Regions from separate parts of the Nonomuraea sp. NPDC050540 genome, predicted to be linked through region 1. Evidence: riboswitches for the same ligand, from Rfam matches in the RefSeq annotation. Region 1 holds a riboswitch; each other region holds the start of a gene.
The links. A riboswitch is a leader RNA that binds a small molecule or an ion and turns the genes downstream of it on or off. The one in region 1 is predicted to bind cobalamin.
Positions count from the first base shown of each region.

Region 2: it holds a riboswitch for cobalamin, as region 1 does, so the genes downstream of both, ACIBI5_RS43475 (ABC transporter substrate-binding protein) here and ACIBI5_RS37890 ((2Fe-2S)-binding protein) in region 1, are expected to answer to the same signal.
Region 3: it holds a riboswitch for cobalamin, as region 1 does, so the genes downstream of both, cobN (cobaltochelatase subunit CobN) here and ACIBI5_RS37890 ((2Fe-2S)-binding protein) in region 1, are expected to answer to the same signal.

Region 1 covers NZ_JBITHA010000014.1:137,417-140,683, reverse strand. Annotated here, with positions in the region: gene ACIBI5_RS37900 (hypothetical protein) at 63-464, shown strand; gene ACIBI5_RS37895 (ATP-binding cassette domain-containing protein) at 687-941, shown strand; cobalamin riboswitch at 1,072-1,272, shown strand; gene ACIBI5_RS37890 ((2Fe-2S)-binding protein) at 1,440-2,123, shown strand; gene ACIBI5_RS37885 (YcaO-like family protein) at 2,365-3,267, shown strand, end outside.
Region 2 covers NZ_JBITHA010000018.1:174,313-177,579, forward strand. Annotated here, with positions in the region: gene ACIBI5_RS43470 (FecCD family ABC transporter permease) at 1-789, opposite strand, end outside; gene ACIBI5_RS43475 (ABC transporter substrate-binding protein) at 798-1,808, opposite strand; cobalamin riboswitch at 1,848-1,970, opposite strand; gene ACIBI5_RS43480 (PepSY domain-containing protein) at 2,097-2,708, shown strand; gene ACIBI5_RS43485 (fumarate reductase/succinate dehydrogenase flavoprotein subunit) at 2,736-3,267, opposite strand, start outside.
Region 3 covers NZ_JBITHA010000011.1:64,033-67,299, forward strand. Annotated here, with positions in the region: gene ACIBI5_RS32945 (precorrin-2 C(20)-methyltransferase) at 1-43, opposite strand, end outside; gene ACIBI5_RS32950 (precorrin-8X methylmutase) at 43-663, opposite strand; gene ACIBI5_RS32955 (precorrin-3B synthase) at 660-1,760, opposite strand; cobalamin riboswitch at 1,752-1,957, shown strand; gene cobN (cobaltochelatase subunit CobN) at 1,988-3,267, shown strand, end outside.

The DNA of each region.
Region 1 (3,267 bases):
AGTGCAACGCGACATATCGTGACTTCCCGGCGATGCGTATCGACCCCTGGAGGGACGATCTCATGAACGAACTGGTGCCTGCCCTGGTTGTCCTCTTCATCGTCGTCCTCGTGCTGCTGTCGGTCTTGCAACTAGCCCTCGTGTGCGGCGCGCCATGGGGGAGCCTGGCATGGGGTGGGCGGCACCGGGTCCTACCGGGACCACTGCGGGTTGGCAGCGGTATCGCGCTGGTGCTCTATGTCGCGTTCGCAGTCGTGGTCGTGGACCGTGTCGGATGGATCGACGTGGTGGCAGACCCCGTCGCGGGTATCGGCACCTGGGCGGTGTTCGGGTTCGCCGTGCTCAGCGTCATCCCCAATGCGGTGTCCCGAAGCAAGCCGGAGCGGTATGTCGGAACATCCGCCGCGTTCATGCTCGCCGCGGCCAGCCTCGGCGTCGCGCTCAACGCGGCGTCGATTTCGTAAGCCGTCCTCGAACGCTGCGGCTGCCGACAATCCCGTCCGGCCAGGTCATGGTCTTGGAACGGCAGCTCGGCGCCGGTGCGCGGGTGAGGTTCGCTCCCGAGGACCGCTTCTTCCCGGCGGAGCTCCTGACCTCACTGCCCCGCGCGGTCCTGCACAGGCTGCGGCTTGTGGTCGGCCCGGACGCCATCCTGCGCCGGCACCGCGAGTCCGTGAGGCAGCAGCATGCCCGGACCTGTCGGCCGAAGCGGCGAGGGCGCCCAGCCGCAGTCCGTCATCTCCGCCGCCACGGCCGCCCAGGCCCACGAGTTCGGCACCCGCCTGTCCGGCGGCCGGCGCCAGCGCATCGCCATCGCCCGCGCCATCCTCAAGGACGCGCCCATCCTCGTCGTGGACGAAGCCGTCTCCAGCCTCGACACCGAAAGCGAGCAGGAGGTCGCGGCCGCCATGTCCTCCGTCCGTCCGACCGCACCACGCTGATCATCGCCCACCGGCTGTCCACCATCCTGACCGCCGACCGCATCGTGGTACGGGAATCCCGCCGCGTCGCCGAGGCCGGCACCCATGAGGCTCCTGACCGGCGATGGCGCCTACACCCGCCTCATATCCGCCCAACTGACCGGATCCGTGTCATGATGGCCGGGTAAAGGCGAGCGCGGACTGAGGAAGCCGGTGTGACTCCGGCGCGGTCCCGCCACTGTGATCGGCGAGCGGATCCCCTCGACGCCACCACCCTTCCCCGAGGGGTGGGAAGGCGGGGACGAGCCTCGACCCGAGAGCCAGGAGACTCACGCGGTCGCCTCCTCGACGACCTGGGGCGGATTTCCCCGGAGAGGAGCAGGCCATGGCGCCTGAAGAACGATGGCGTGCCGTCGGCCGCTCGATCCCGCCGTGAGTAGTCCCTGATCTCTCCAGAAACTGCCGGATTTGCCGTCCGGCCATTTAGTCATGCCCTTTTTGAGAATGGAGCCTGGAGTTATGGAAGCGGCGTCGGAAGAGTCCGTCCGCAGCACGCTCGAGGAAATCGCCGAATTCGGTTCGTTCTTCGCTCCGCACCTTGGCGGCGACCCCGCGGGATGGCACGACGTGAGCGCCGACTACGCGCGCGGATTCACCGATCTGGTCGAGGCGACCGCCGCCAGGTACGACACCGCCGAGTTGCGCATCGGCGCCTCCATCGCCCAGCTGAGCCACGCCGCGCGCCTCTGGTCGCCTGTCGTGGGCGCCGTGCTCACCCGCGGAGTCATCCCCGACCTGACCCGGCTCGACCGCGCCGACGACGACTCACGCCTGCGGCTGCCCACGCTCGCGGGATGGCATGCAGGGACGGAAGGCCAGGTCGCCGCCCTGCTCTACGACATGGTGGTGCGCCGCCACCTCGAACCGTTCGCGCGCGGCCTGCGGGTGAAAGTCGCCCCCGGACTCCTGTATGGCAACGCCGCCTCGGCCGTCGCCGAAGCCGGACGTGCCGTGGCAACCGCCCGCCCGGAGCTCGCCCCCCGGGCCGCTCGGCTGGTGAACCTGCTGCTGGCCACTGGCGGGCTGGCCGGGAAAGGCTCCCTCACCTCTCCAGAACTCGCGTTCCGGCGCACCACGTGCTGTCTCTATTACCGGGTGCCGGACGGCGATAAATGCGGGGACTGCGCCCTGCTGGACAAATGAATTCTTGAAATCCCGGTGAGCCTGTGCCTAAAGTTCTTGCGAAGAGTTCGCAACTGCATCACTTGTGCAGAATGCCGAAGGAGGACGCACATGGCGCACCACGGTTTCGCCGAACCCGATGACCCGCAGACCTGCCTGAAGTCCCACACCCCCGCGGTGGACTCGCCGTTCGAGTGGCGTGAGGACGACGACGAGTAAGACCTGATTTCCCGGTCCCGGCACACCCAGGAAGGTCTTGCTCATGATCCGCGAAGTGCGCCGGGACCGGCCACGCCACCCTGTCGTCGCCAGCATGGTCTCGTACACCGCTGTTCAAGGGACAGAGGTGACCGGTGGCGCGGCCCTCGGTGACGAAGACGCAGCTCGCCTGGCCGCGATCGGGGAGGCGATCGAGCGCCATTGCGCCAACCAGGTGCCCGGCGGCCTGACCCGAGCCGCCCACCGAGATCTGACCGAACCCGCACTCGACCCTCGGGACTTCGCCCTCTATTCTCCCGCCCAGTACGCGGCCAAGGGCTTTCCGTTCGTCCCGATGACCCGGGAACTGGAGATCACCTGGGTGCCCGCCGAGGACCTGACCTCGGGGGAGCGGGTCCTGGTGCCCGCCTCGCTGGTCTACGTCAACTACTTCACCGGCCCACGCCGCGGCGAGCCGTACACCAACTACCCGGTCCTGGCCGGTACCGCCGCCGGCCCGACGCGGGAGCAGGCGAGGCGGGCGGCCCTGCGTGAAGTGCTGGAACGTGACGCGGTCACGCTCTGGTGGGCCGGCCGCCATGAAGCCGCCCCGCTCCCGGTGCCCGAGACGGGCCCGCTGGCCACCGCGCTGGGCGAGGCGGCGACGTCCGGGCTGACGGTCACGCCGCTGGAGATTCCATCGGAATTCGGGGCGATCGTCGCCGGGGTCTTCGTCGAGGACCGCGAGCGCGGGATCGTGGGATTCGGCAGCGCCTGCCGGGAGACCGCTGAGGAGGCCGCAGCCAAGGCGTTCACCGAGGCCATCGGCACCTATGAGACCGGCCGCGTGCTGCTGCGCCTGGATCCCGGACCACCGTACCTGCCACGCCGCGCCGACCGCCGCTACCTCGACGACCTGCGGCGCGGCTGGCGTTCGGTCAACGACGTGCGCCTGCACGTCCAGCTC
Region 2 (3,267 bases), on a different contig from region 1:
GACCGCGACGATCGCGCCGATCATCAGCGCCACCAGCACGAACATCGCGCCGCGGAAGCGGTGCACGTCCAGCCCGAGCGCGGCGGCGGCCTCCTCCCCCGCCAGCAGCAGGTTGAGCGGACGGCTGACGCCCAGCAGCACGGCGGTGCCGAGCAGCACGGCGGCCGCCGGGATCCAGAGCAGGTCCCAGGTGGTGCCGGCCAGGCCGCCCAGCATCCAGCGCAGCGCCGAGTCGGCCTTGTGCGGGTCGTTGGAGGTGACGATGAGGAAGCTGGCCACGGCCGACAGCACCTCGGCCGTGGCGACTCCGGCCAGCACCAGCCGGATCGTGGTCATCCGGCCGCCCGCTCTGGCCAGGCCGTACACGAGGAAGAGCGCGAGGAGGGCGCCGGCGAAGGCGGCCAGGGGCAGCGTCAGCGCGCCGAACACCGACAGGTTGAGCACCATCACGGCGACCGCGCCGACGGTGCCGCCGGAGGAGACGCCGAGCAGCATCGGGTCGGCCAGCGGGTTGCGCACCAGCGCCTGCAGGGCCATGCCGCAGACCGACAGCCCGGCGCCGACGACCGCGCAGAGCAGCACCCGCGGCAGCCGTACGTCCATGACGATCGTCTCGCGCACGGCCGGCCAGGTGGGCTCGCCCAGCGGCAGCCGGAGCCGGTGCAGCAGGATCGACCAGACCTCCCCGAACGGCAGGCCGACCGAGCCCGCCGCGACGCCCGCCGTCGCGGCCAGCAGCAGCGCGGCGGCGAGCACCGCGAGGATCAGCGGGTACGGCGCACGCCGCACCGCCCGCGTCACTTGAACCGGTCCGGATGGATCTGCCGGGCCAGCGCCTCCACCCCGGCCGGCACCCGCACCCCGAGCACCGCCGACGACAGGGGCAGCACGGCGAACCGCTGCTTCTTGATCGCGGGCACGTCCTTGAGCGCTGGGCTGGCCAGCAGGAACTTCTTCTTGGCCTCGACCGTGGTCTGGCCGTAGTCGTAGATGACGATGACCTCGGGCGCGCGCTCGGCGACCTGCTCGAAGGAGACGTTTCCCCACGCCTTGGGCAGGTCGGCGAAGAGGTTGGCCCCGCCGGCCAGTTTGATCATCTCGTTGCCGATCCCGGCGCCGCCCGCGGTGAAGGCGGTCTTGTCGCCGGAGTCGTAGACGAACACCTTGGCCGGCTCGACGTCGCCGAGCTTTTTCGCAACGCCGTCCAGGACGGTCCGCATGGCGCCGATCTGCCGCTCCGCGCGCTCGCCGACGCCGAAGACGCGGCCGATGGTACGGATCTCCTCCTCGGCCTGGGCCGCGGTGACCGGGCCGTTCGGGCATTCCTCGGAGTTGACGTGGGTGTCGATGCCGGACTTGGCCAGCACGTCCCGGCCGCGGCCCTCCTTGGCGTCGAAGGCGCTCTCGAAGCCGCCGTAGACGAAGTCCGGCTCGGCCGAGAGCAGCGCCTCGAAGGAGGGGTACTCCTTGGCCAGTACCTTGATCCGGTCATAGGCGGCCTTGTACTCGGGCAAGATCGCGTCATCGAGGTAAGCGGTGCCCGCCATCGACTTCTCCAGCCCGAGCGCGAGCATGATCTCGGTGGCGTGCTGGTTGAGCGCGACGGCCCGGCGGGGCGGCCGCTCGTAGGTGGTGCTGACGCCGCAGCTGACGACGGTGACGGGGAACCCCGCGGGGACTCCGGCCGCCTGTTCGGCGGCGGGTGCGGGAGCGCTCGCACAGCCGGCCAGCAGGGCCGAGGCGACGAGCAGGGGTACGAGCGCGCGCGGGCTCGCGGGGAAGGGCATGCCGTCCACCGTTCCTCTCATGGGGAGATCCGCCCCAAGGTCGTGAGGTGGCGACCGCGTGAGTCTCCTGGCTCTCGGGTCAACGCTCACCCCGGCCTTCCCGTCCGCAAGGGCAGTGGCTTCGTCGGGGCTCGCTCGCCGATCACAGTGGCGGGACCGCGCCGGATTCACACCGGCTTCCTCGATCCGCCGTCGCCTATTTCGGGATCTATCGTGGCATATCCGGAGGGCTGCCAACCAGGCCGTACGCCTTCATGATCTACTGACCTGCGGGAATGCCGAGGAGATATTCGGGGCAGCGTGCACCTCATGGGGGAAAATTCTAAGAAGCACGCTATTCGCGCGGCCGCGGCCGCCGCCGCGCTGTTCACGATCACGGCCTGCGGTTCCGGGGGCGCCCAGAACACCGCCGGCCTCGCCGTCCAGAGTCCTGCCACACCGCCGGCCGATCCCAGCGACATGGGCTCGCCGGACGCCGGTACCGGTGCCGACGACGTCAAGAAGGCGGGCGAGGCCGCGCTGGCCGCCGTGGAGGGCACGGTCACCGGCCTGGACTCCGACGAGGGCGTGTGGAAGGTCACCGTCATCGGCGCGGACGGCGCCGAGAGCAAGGTCCGGGTCGACGCGATGACCTGGAAGGTCGTCGGCACGCCGTCGGCGGAGGCCGACGACGACGCGGAGAAGGCCAAGCACAAGGCGCAGGCCGAGGCGGCCAAGACCACCTACTCCGACGCCGCGGAGAAGGTCGCCGGCGAGTACCCGGACGGCAAGATCACCGAGCTGTCCCTGGACAGGGACAACGGCACGGTGGTCTGGGAGGCCGACGTGACCGCCGCAGACGGGACCAAGGCGAAGGTCAAGATCAAGGCGGACGACGGCAGCGTGGTCTCGCCGTCGGCCGAGCCGGAATCGACCGGCTGACGCACATGACGGGCTGAGGAGGCGGCGCTACCCGGCCAGCGCCCGTCGCGCGTAAGCGCGCACGTCCGCGTCCGGATCGCCCAGCGCCGCCTCCAGTGCCGCGCCCGCTTCGGCCGTGTCCGCCCAGCGGGTCAGTGCCAGCACGGCCGCCTTGCGCACGTCGAGGTTCTCGTCCGACAGCGCCGCCACGAGCGGCGCCGGCGCACTGGCGCGGTCGGCGGCGGCGAGCGCGCGGGCCGCGCCCACCCGCACCTGCCACCGCGGGTCGTCCATCGCCTGTACGGCCGCCGCCACCAGCGGCCCGCCCGCACCGGCCGACGACTCCAGGGCGGCGGCCCTGACCAGCGGGTCGGCGTCGGCGGCCAGCGTCTCCAGCACGGGCGCGGGCTTGCCGATGATGCCGAGCCCCTTGGCCACCCAGACTCGTACCTCCCGCGACGGGTCGCCGGCGGCGGCCGCCACCAGGTCCGGCTCGTCCAGCGAGACCAGGCCGCGGATGGCCTCGATGCGCACCCGGTGGTCGGCGTCGGCGATCGCGGCGGCGAAGACGTCTCTGCCG
Region 3 (3,267 bases), on a different contig from region 1:
CCGCCGCCGGCTCTCTGCCCGCCGCGCGCTCGTTGTGTTCCATCACTCCACCTCGCTGGCGATGGCGTTGACCGCCGCCGCCGTCATCGCGCTGCCGCCGCGCCTGCCGCGCACCACGAGGTGCTCAAGCCCGCTCTCGGCCAGCGCCTGCTTGGACTCGGCCGCGCCGATGAACCCCACGGGAATCCCCAGCACCGCCGCCGGTCTCGGCCCGCCCTCCGCGACGATCTCCAGCAGCCGGAACAGTGCCGTGGGCGCGTTGCCTATCGCCACGACGGAGCCGTCCAGCCGGTCGCGCCAGAACTCCAGCGCCGCCGCGCTGCGCGTGGTGCCGAGCTTCTCCGCCAGTTCGGCCACGCCGGGCGCGCCGAGCGTGCAGATCACCTCGTTGCCGGCGGGCAGCCTGCGCCTGGTCACGCCGGAGGCCACCATCATGGCGTCGCACAGGATCGGCGCCCCCGCCCCGAGCGCCGCGCGCGCGTCCCCGACCACGCGCGGCGACCAGCCGAGGTCGCCGACCAGGTCGGTCATCCCGCATGAGTGGATCATCCGCACCGCCACCTGGGCCACGTCGGCCGGGAGCCCGGACAGGTCCGTCTCGGCGCGGATGGTGGCGAACGAACGCCGGTAGATCTCGGCGCCGTCGCGTATGTAGTCGCTCACTTCTGCCTTTCTTGGTATCCGTCGCCGGTCGCGACCATCTCGACGACCCGGCCCTTGGGCAGGCCGCAGCGGCGCTCGCAGCCTGCCCAGTGCACGGGCAGTTCCGGGCGGCGCTCACGGGCGGCCACCCACTGGGCGGCGTCGTGCTGGACGTCGGCCAGGGACTTGGCGCAGCCGGGGCTGCCGGTGCACGCGCTCACCCCTGTCCAGGGGGAGTCCGGGTCGGTGACCAGGCCGGATCCGGTCAGGTCGGGTGCTTCGGCGAGGTCGAGGAGCACGACGGTACGCCAGGGCGTGAGCCGTACCGGGACATCGAGGTCGGCGAGCAGGCGCGCCTGGGCCGCGGTCAGGCGCCCGAGCGGGACCACGGCCTCCACCGCCACCCGCCCGTCCGGCAGCGCGACCACCCCGGCCCCGCGCGCCCGCACCGGGGAGGCCACCGCGGCGGCGGCGGCCTGGACGCGGGCGGCGCTGAGGCGGGCGGCGACGCGGGCGGGGCCGTCGGGGAGTTCGGCGACGCGCCAGGCGCCGCTGTCCGCGCGCTCGGCCAGGAAGGCTCGCGCGGCGGCCAGGAGGATGTCCACTCCGGCGCCGGGCGTCGAGAAGGGCGTACCGGCCAGCAGGATGCCGTCCTTGACCAGGGTGACGTCGGCGCCCAGCGAGGCGACGTCGCCGGTGCCGTCGTCCAGGGCGAACAGGAAGCGGCCGGGCAGGCCGGCCAAGGCGGGGTCGGCGCACAGGGCGTGGTCCAGCGCCTCCACGAGAGGGTGGGTGGCGAAGCCGGTCAGCCGCCCGCCGAGCGGCGAGGCGACGATGTTGCGCACCCGCTCGTGCGTCGGCGAGGGCAACAGGCCCACCGCGGCCATCCGGTCGGCGAAGACCGCCGGAGATTCCACCGCACGCACCTGGACGTTGGCGCGCGAGGTCAGCTCGATCCCGCTCGCGCCAAAGGCGGCCAGCTCACGCAGCTGAGCTGGGGTGATGGCACCGCCGGGCAGGCGGATCCTGGCCAGCGGGCCGTCCGCCGCGGCGTGCGTCTGTAGCGCTCCCGGACAGGCATCTGGGCGGAGACGTCCGGAAAAGTCGGCTATGGACACGATGAGGATGGTAACGCCAGTAGGCTCACCCTTAGGCGACGGCAATGGGAGGAAGCCGGTGAGAAACCGGCGCGGTCCCGCCACTGTGACCGGGAAGCGAACCCCACCACAGGCCACTGTCCAGCGATGGGCGGGAAGGCCGGGGTGAGCATGGATCCGGGAGCCAGGAGACTCCTGCCGTCGCGACACCTGCGAACGGGGCGAGGACCCCGAGGGAGGACTGCGGCGTGCCTGGCGTTCTGCTGCTCTCTACATCCGACACCGACCTGCTGAGCGCGCGCGCCAGCGGCGCTGACTACCGCCTGGGCAACCCCGCCAGGTTGCTCACCGACGACCTGCCCGCGCTCGTGGACGGCGTCGACCTGATCGTGGTCCGGCTGCTCGGCGGCCGCCGCGCGTGGGAGGAAGGCCTCGACGCGCTGCTCGCCGGCCCACGCCCGGTCGTCGTGCTCGGCGGCGAGCAGGCCCCCGACGCCGAGCTGATGGAACTGTCCACGGTGAGCGCGGGCGTCGTCGCCGAGGCGCACGCCTACCTCGCGCACGGCGGCCCCGCCAACCTCGCCGAGTTGCACGGCTTCCTGTCCGACACGGTCCTCCTGACCGGGTACGGCTTCGCCCCACCGGCCCCCATGCCCTCCTGGGGCCCGCTGGAGCGCGACTCCAAGGCCACCGAGGGCCCCGTGATCGGCGTCCTGTACTACCGGGCCCACCACGTGGCCGGCAACACCGCGTTCGTGGAGTCCCTGTGCCGGGCGATCGAGGAGTCGGGCGGCCGGCCGCTGCCGGTGTACTGCTCCTCGCTCAGAACGGCAGAACCGGCGCTCCTCGACGTCCTGCGCACCGCCGACGCCCTGGTCGTGACCGTCCTGGCGGCGGGCGGCTCCCGTCCGGCCACCGCGGGCGCGGGCGGCGACGACGAGGCGTGGGACGTCGGCGCGCTGGCCACCCTGGACGTCCCGATCCTGCAAGGACTCTGCCTGACCAGCGGCAAGAAGGAGTGGGAGGACAACGACGACGGCCTGTCCCCGCTCGACGCCGCCTCGCAGGTGGCCATCCCCGAGTTCGACGGCCGGATCATCACGGTGCCGTTCTCGTTCAAGGAGATCGACGAGGACGGCCTGACCGTCTACACGGCCGACCCCGAGCGAGCCCGCCGCGTGGCCGGGATCGCGGTGCGCCACGGCCTGCTCAGGCACACGCCGCCGGCCGAGCGGCGGCTCGTGGTCATGCTGTCGGCGTACCCGACCAAGCACTCCAGGGTCGGCAACGCGGTCGGCCTGGACACCCCCGCGAGCACGGTCGGGCTGCTGGCCAGGCTGGCCGAGGCCGGCTACGACCTCGGCGAAGGCTTCCCCGGGGTCGCCGAGCAGGACGGCGACGCGCTCATCCACGCGCTGATCGCCGCCGGCGGCCAGGACCAGGACTGGCTGACCGAGGAACACCTGGCGGGAAACCCGGTGCGCATCCCCGCCGCCGACTACGAGCGCTGGTACCGCACACTGCCCGC